Regions from separate parts of the Vibrio sp. E150_018 genome, predicted to be linked through region 1. Evidence: predicted binding sites of a transcription regulator. Region 1 holds the regulator's gene; each other region holds the start of a gene.
The links. Region 1 encodes MetJ, which represses methionine synthesis genes. Its sites were predicted from a motif close to TTAGACNTNTANANGTCTAA; they were not measured.
Positions count from the first base shown of each region.

Region 2: metA (homoserine O-succinyltransferase MetA) is a predicted target of MetJ. The motif match lies at 1,525-1,544, and genes of this name have one in related genera.
Region 3: metK (methionine adenosyltransferase) is a predicted target of MetJ. The motif match lies at 1,006-1,025, and genes of this name have one in related genera.

Region 1 is NZ_JBHGNY010000006.1:87,830-90,112, reverse strand. Features, by position in the region: gene ACE3G9_RS08315 (O-succinylhomoserine (thiol)-lyase) at 1-430, opposite strand, end outside; gene metJ (met regulon transcriptional regulator MetJ) at 768-1,085, shown strand; gene ACE3G9_RS08305 (malic enzyme-like NAD(P)-binding protein) at 1,214-2,283, opposite strand, start outside.
Region 2 is NZ_JBHGNY010000002.1:144,881-147,163, reverse strand. Features, by position in the region: gene ACE3G9_RS03340 (cation:proton antiporter) at 1-444, shown strand, start outside; gene metA (homoserine O-succinyltransferase MetA) at 570-1,511, opposite strand; gene sspB (ClpXP protease specificity-enhancing factor) at 1,862-2,283, opposite strand, start outside.
Region 3 is NZ_JBHGNY010000002.1:239,987-242,269, reverse strand. Features, by position in the region: gene tkt (transketolase) at 1-654, opposite strand, end outside; gene metK (methionine adenosyltransferase) at 1,155-2,283, shown strand, end outside.

The DNA.
Region 1 (2,283 bases):
ATAAAATGAGTTTTGGCTTTTTCTCGATAGCGGCATCAAATTCTGTCTGATTTGATTGGTCAACAAACTGAACTTTAAAATCGCCTTTTTGTGCTCGAGTATTAAATAAGCGGTAGGTGCCGCCGTAGCAGTCATGTGGTGCAATAATCAGATCATCAGGGCCAATAAAGGCTGAAACCCATAAATTTAGTGCAGACGTACCACAGTTAGTGATGACTGCACCAGCACCTTCTTCAAGTTCAGATAATGTTTGTTCAAGCAAACCACGGTTAGGGTTACCAGAGCGAGTGTAGTCATACTTAGGCACTTCACCAAAAGCTGGAAAGCCATAGTTGGTCGATAGATAAATCGGTGGAACCACCGCATGATATTGGCTATCCGATTCAATACCGGTACGAACGGCGACAGTTGCTGGCTTTCTTGAACTCATTGGCGTATTCCTTTCCTTTTGCAATCGCAATCAATATAAACCACTATACTAAAATCTTTCCAAAGCGCTATTTGCACAAACGCAATTAAAAAATTAAAACTATGTACTGCTTTGAAGTAATAAGGATCATATACCCAAGTATAAAAATCCACCTACAATGGCATGGCTAAAAATAAGATATATACCCAAGTCACTTAGGTATACTAGTACTTTATCCCTAGGTAATTAGGACGTCAAGACCTCTAGCCATCTAAATGTCTTTACTTTCGGCGGTAAATGCCCCTAAAATTAGCACTTAGCCACTAAAATTACAGATATTAAACAACGAAGGTGCGTGATGGCAGATTGGAACGGTGAGTACATTAGCCCATATGCAGAGCATGGAAAGAAAAGCGAACAAGTTAAAAAGATCACGGTTTCTATCCCATTAAAAGTTCTTAAAGTATTAACCGATGAACGCACTCGCCGCCAAGTCAACAACTTGCGCCATGCGACCAACAGTGAACTATTGTGTGAGGCATTCTTGCATGCTTATACAGGGCAACCTTTACCAACTGATGAAGATTTACGTAAAGATCGCCCAGATGACATCCCAACAGAAGTAAAACGTTTAATGACCGAAATGGGCATTGAATTCGAAGCGTTTGATGATTAATACGTTACTCGGATTGTCGTAACTCGTTTATCGAAAAAGAAAAACAAAGCCCGCTCAAATGATTTGAGCGGGCTTTGTTGTATTCGAGCTACGAGAAGCGAAGCGCCCTAGCATTCGAGTTTATCTTTTTACTTATACTGCTCTGGCAACTCAATACGAGCAACGCCCGACTCCACTGCTGCGCGAGCGACTGCACCCGCAACTTTAGAAAGCAAACGCGGGTCCATTGGTTTTGGAATGATGTAGTCTGGGCCAAATGATAGTGAATCAACACCAGCAGCTTTCAGGACTTCTACTGGCACTTCTTGTTTTGCTAATTGACGAATCGCTTCCACTGCTGCTAATTTCATTTCGGTATTAATTTCACTAGCACGCACATCTAATGCACCGCGGAAAATGAATGGGAAACAAATAACGTTGTTTACTTGATTCGGATAGTCACTACGACCAGTACCCATAATTAAATCATTACGCACTTTTTCTGCCAGTTCAGGTTTGATTTCTGGATCTGGGTTTGAGCAAGCAAATACCACAGGTTTATCAGCCATTAATGCTAGAGCTTCAGGTGGTAGAAGGTTTGGACCAGAAACGCCTAAGAATAAATCCGCCCCTGCAATCACATCTTCCAAAGTACGCATGTCTGTATTGTTGGCAAACAATTGCTTATATTCATTCAAATCATCACGACGAGTATGAATCACGCCTTTACGATCTAGCATGTAGATTTTTTCACGTAATGCGCCACATTTGATCAATAGTTCCATACAGGCAACCGCTGCTGCCCCTGCGCCTAAACAAACAATTTTACACTCAGATAATTTTTTTCCTTGTAGCTCAATGGCATTCAGCATACCAGCAGCCGTAACAATGGCTGTACCGTGTTGGTCATCGTGGAAAACCGGCACATCACAGCGCTCAATTAACTGACGCTCAATCTCAAAACAGTCTGGGGCTTTAATATCCTCTAAGTTAATGCCACCAAAAGTATCCGCGATGTTTGCAACGGTATCGACAAACTCATCGATAGTGCGGTGTTTCACTTGAATATCAATCGAGTCTAAGTCAGCAAAACGCTTAAATAAAAGCGCTTTACCTTCCATCACAGGTTTTGATGCCAATGGGCCTAAATTACCTAAACCTAGAATAGCCGTACCATTTGAAATAACCGCAACCGTATTACCTTTGGCAGTATATTTAT
Region 2 (2,283 bases), on a different contig from region 1:
TTCTTACTTATTGGTATGTCGTTATTATTATTCGAGTTTCACTCAGAAGATTGGATCATGATGGCCATTGCAATACCACTGGTTCTACTGTCACGCTTCTTAAGTGTTTGGATTCCATTTATCGGCTTTAAGCGTTTTAGAACTTACAACAAATGGTCAGTAAAAATCCTAACTTGGGGGGGGCTACGTGGTGGTTTAGCACTGGCTATGGCACTATCGATTCCACATGATAAGTACTTTGTAACCGATGGTAATATTGATATTAAAGAGATCATCATGGTGATGACCTATGCGGTAGTGGTATTCTCGATCCTAATTCAAGGCTCAACGATTACCCCAATGATCAATAAAGCCAAAGTGGTACAAAAACAAATGGAAGAAGCGGATCAACTACGCGCGCAAGTAGAAGCGGATTCGCAAGATCAGGAAAATAAGCCAAGTTAATTAATACCAATCACAACGCTTCACAAAAAAAGCAGCATAACGTTAAGGCGTAATTCCAAATAGTTATGCTGCTTTTTTATTACTACTAAGTTTATCGATACTAAACTGTACTAAGACTTTATTTATCAATCATCTTTAGTAAAATTCTCTATCGAAAAATGGTCAAGATCGTAAGGCGTTTGCTGGTAAACACAGTAATTTAACCAATTAGAAAATAACAAATGACCATGACTTCTCCAACTGGCAATCGGTGGATTATCTGGATTATCATTTGGATAATAGTTCACAGGAATTGCAGGCTCCATCCCTTCAGCTAGATCTCGCACATATTCATTGTGTAGAGTATGAGAATCATATTCGGGGTGTCCTGTGACAAATACATGTCGTTTATCTTTGCTACTCGCGAGGTAAACGCCAGCATCCTCAGAAGTGGCTAAAATATCTAAAGTTGTATGTTCAGATAAGTATTCAGCGGTAAAGTCGGCATAGCGAGAGTGAGGCGCTAAGAAGTTATCATCAAATCCTCTAACTACCGGATGAAACTCGCTAACCACATCATGATGATACACACCTGATAGCTTCTCTTTACGCGTACGTTTCGGCAAGTTATACAGAAGCTTTAAGCCTGCTTGCGCTGCCCAACAAACATATAATGTAGACGTTACGTGATCTTTAGCCCATGACATTATCGTCTGTAAATGATCCCAATAAACCACATCTTCAAATTGTACTAGCCCTAATGGTGCGCCCGTAATAATCAAACCATCAAAGTTTCGGTTTTTTACTGTATCAAATTGACGATAAAAATTATTCAAATGTTCTGTTGGGGTATTTTTACTTGGGCGGTCATCAATACGCAGCAGTTCAATATCAACTTGTAACGGACTATTTGAAAGTAAACGTAAGAACTGAGTTTCCGTCTCAATTTTTTTCGGCATCAAATTTAAGATCAACACTTTAAGTGGACGGATCATCTGCGTAGTTGCACGAGTCTCCGACATAATAAAGATTCTTTCCTGACGTAAAATATCAGAAGCAGGAAGTTGATCGGGAATCTTGATTGGCATTGCACTCTCTCCATAAGCAATCTAGACGTCTAAACACCTACGAGTATATCAAGACAAATTGGAATGTCGAGAAGGAATATTTAGAAGGTCTTTCAAGCTTATTTATACCAATCACATTAATTAGGTGATCAAAAATTGCGCTGAGAAAAGGCTTGAGAACAAGGCTGAAATTTTTTGGTAAGTAGTTATTTTACAAAAATAATTTCTAACGCAGTTATCGAGTCTTTTAGCAAGCAAGGATGAGTAAATAATTAATACGATTGGTATTAGACTCATTAGATTAAGTTTAGCGCTAAAAAAAGCAGCGCATTAAGTGCGCTGCTTTTGAAAAGGAAATGATTTAGTTATCACTACTTAACAATAGTTAAACTCGGACGACCTTTAGGTTTCGGTGCTTCAGATTCATTAGTAGCTGACGCTTCAGGAGCTTCATCGCTTAAGTCATCAACACTTGATAGTGAAGATACTGGCTCTTCTTCGATACCAGCCTCCATTTCAGCAGTGTAAGCACTTTCAGGTTCAAACATAGTTCCAGCGCCATTTTCACGTGCATAGATAGCTTGTACCGCATACATAGGAACAATGACTGAATGTGGACGGCCGCTAAAGCGAGCATTGAACATAATGGCATCATTACTGATTTCTAAGTTACCAACCGCTCGTGGCGCAACATTCAAAATAATTTGTCCATCTTGTACAAACTCTACCGGTACACGAACACCAGGTAATGTTGCTTCCACGACTAGGTGTGGTGTCAATTCATTATCCACTA
Region 3 (2,283 bases), on a different contig from region 1:
ACCATCGACCGCAGGAATGACATGCCAACCGTAAGACTCAAAGCGCTTAGGCGTATCATCGGCAAACCAACCTTCTACGTGACCATCGATAGAAATACCGTTGTCATCCCAGAATGCAACCAATTTACCTAGGCCCAACACACCCGCTAAAGAAGCCGCTTCGTGTGAAATACCTTCCATCAAACAGCCATCACCTAAGAAGGTATAAGTGTAGTGATCAACGATATCGTGGCCTTCACGGTTAAACTGAGCCGCTAATGACTTTTCAGCTAATGCCATACCAACAGCATTAGTGATACCTTGGCCTAGTGGACCAGTAGTGGTTTCAATACCTGGTGCATAACCATACTCAGGGTGACCTGGTGTTTTTGAATGCAGTTGGCGGAAATTTTTCAGTTCTGAAAGTGGAAGGTCATAACCAGAAAGGTGAAGCAAAGAGTAAATCAGCATCGAACCGTGGCCATTTGAAAGCACGAAACGATCGCGATCAAACCACTCAGGGTTTTGTGGGTTGTGATTCAAATGACCACGCCAAAGAACTTCAGCGATATCGGCCATGCCCATTGGGGCGCCTGGGTGGCCGGAATTAGCCTGTTGAACACCGTCCATGCTAAGTGCGCGGATTGCATTTGCTAGATCTTTACGAGACGTCATGTCTGCTCCTGATTTGTGCATTAAAAGTGCATAAGCGATTTATTAAGGTTGGGAAAGCTCGCCGACTACATCAACTTGCTTTAAATTCTGCGTGGTATTGTCGCAAAGCGACTGCATGACTGCAAACGTTAACCACTTGATATTTTCTCTTTTGGGGTTATTTTTTTTGCTTTTTTAGCATTGTCACATAATTTCCCCTCAGCACTAGAAATTATGGGAACGCAATCGAATACATCAATAAATAAAAAGGCGAATTAATAAACACCTTCATCTCCTTTACCATCCTACTTTCGAGACAACGGAATAGCAAAAAGATAAAAAAGGCTTGTAATTCGACCAATCAAAACTAGAATAGACGTCTAGATGTAGAAACACCTACAAAATTTATTGTTTTTAAAAGGCGCGATTCATAGCATTAGCTATATAAGGACGCGTCTTTTCTAACTTAACTGCATTCATCAAGCGATGAATTGGCATGATTCAAAGTGGAGCACTCACACATGGCTAAGCATTTATTTACTTCAGAATCTGTATCTGAAGGCCATCCAGACAAAATTGCTGATCAAATTTCTGATGCGGTATTGGATGCAATCCTAGAGCAAGATCCTAAAGCACGTGTGGCGTGTGAAACTTACGTAAAAACCGGTATGGTAATGGTAGGTGGTGAAGTTACCACTTCAGCTTGGGTTGATATTGAAGAAATTACTCGCGAAACTGTTCATGAAATTGGTTACATACACTCTGACATGGGCTTTGATGCCGACTCTTGCGCAGTATTAAACACCATTGGTAAGCAATCACCTGACATTAATCAAGGTGTTGATAAGGCAGACCCTAAAGATCAAGGTGCTGGCGACCAAGGTATTATGTTTGGTTATGCATGCAACGAGACTAACGTATTGATGCCGGCACCAATTACTTACTCTCACCTACTAGTTCAAAAGCAAGCTGAAGTACGTAAAAGCGGCAAACTTAATTTCTTGCGTCCTGATGCCAAATCTCAAGTTACTTTCCAATACGATCAAGGAAAGATTGTTGGTATTGATGCAGTAGTACTTTCAACCCAACACTGTGATTCTATCTCAACACCGGATCTACGCGAAGCGGTAATGGAAGAAATCATCAAACCAGTATTGCCTTCTGAGTGGTTAAACAAAGAAACTAAATTCTTTATTAACCCAACCGGTCGTTTTGTTATCGGTGGTCCAATGGGTGACTGTGGCCTTACTGGCCGTAAAATCATCGTTGATACATACGGTGGCGCAGCTCGTCACGGTGGTGGTGCATTCTCTGGTAAAGATCCATCGAAAGTTGACCGTTCAGCGGCTTATGCAGCCCGTTATGTAGCCAAAAATATCGTAGCAGCTGGCCTTGCGGATCGTTGTGAAATTCAACTTTCTTACGCTATCGGTATTGCAGAGCCGACTTCAATCATGGTAGAAACTTTTGGTACGGAAAAAGTACCGTCAGACATCATCATTGAAGCCGTACGTCAGCACTTCGACTTACGTCCATATGGCCTACAAGAAATGTTGAACTTACTTCAACCTATCTATAAGAAAACAGCTGCTTATGGTCACTTTGGTCGTGAAGAATTCCCTTGGGAAGCAACCGACAAAGCAGAAGCGC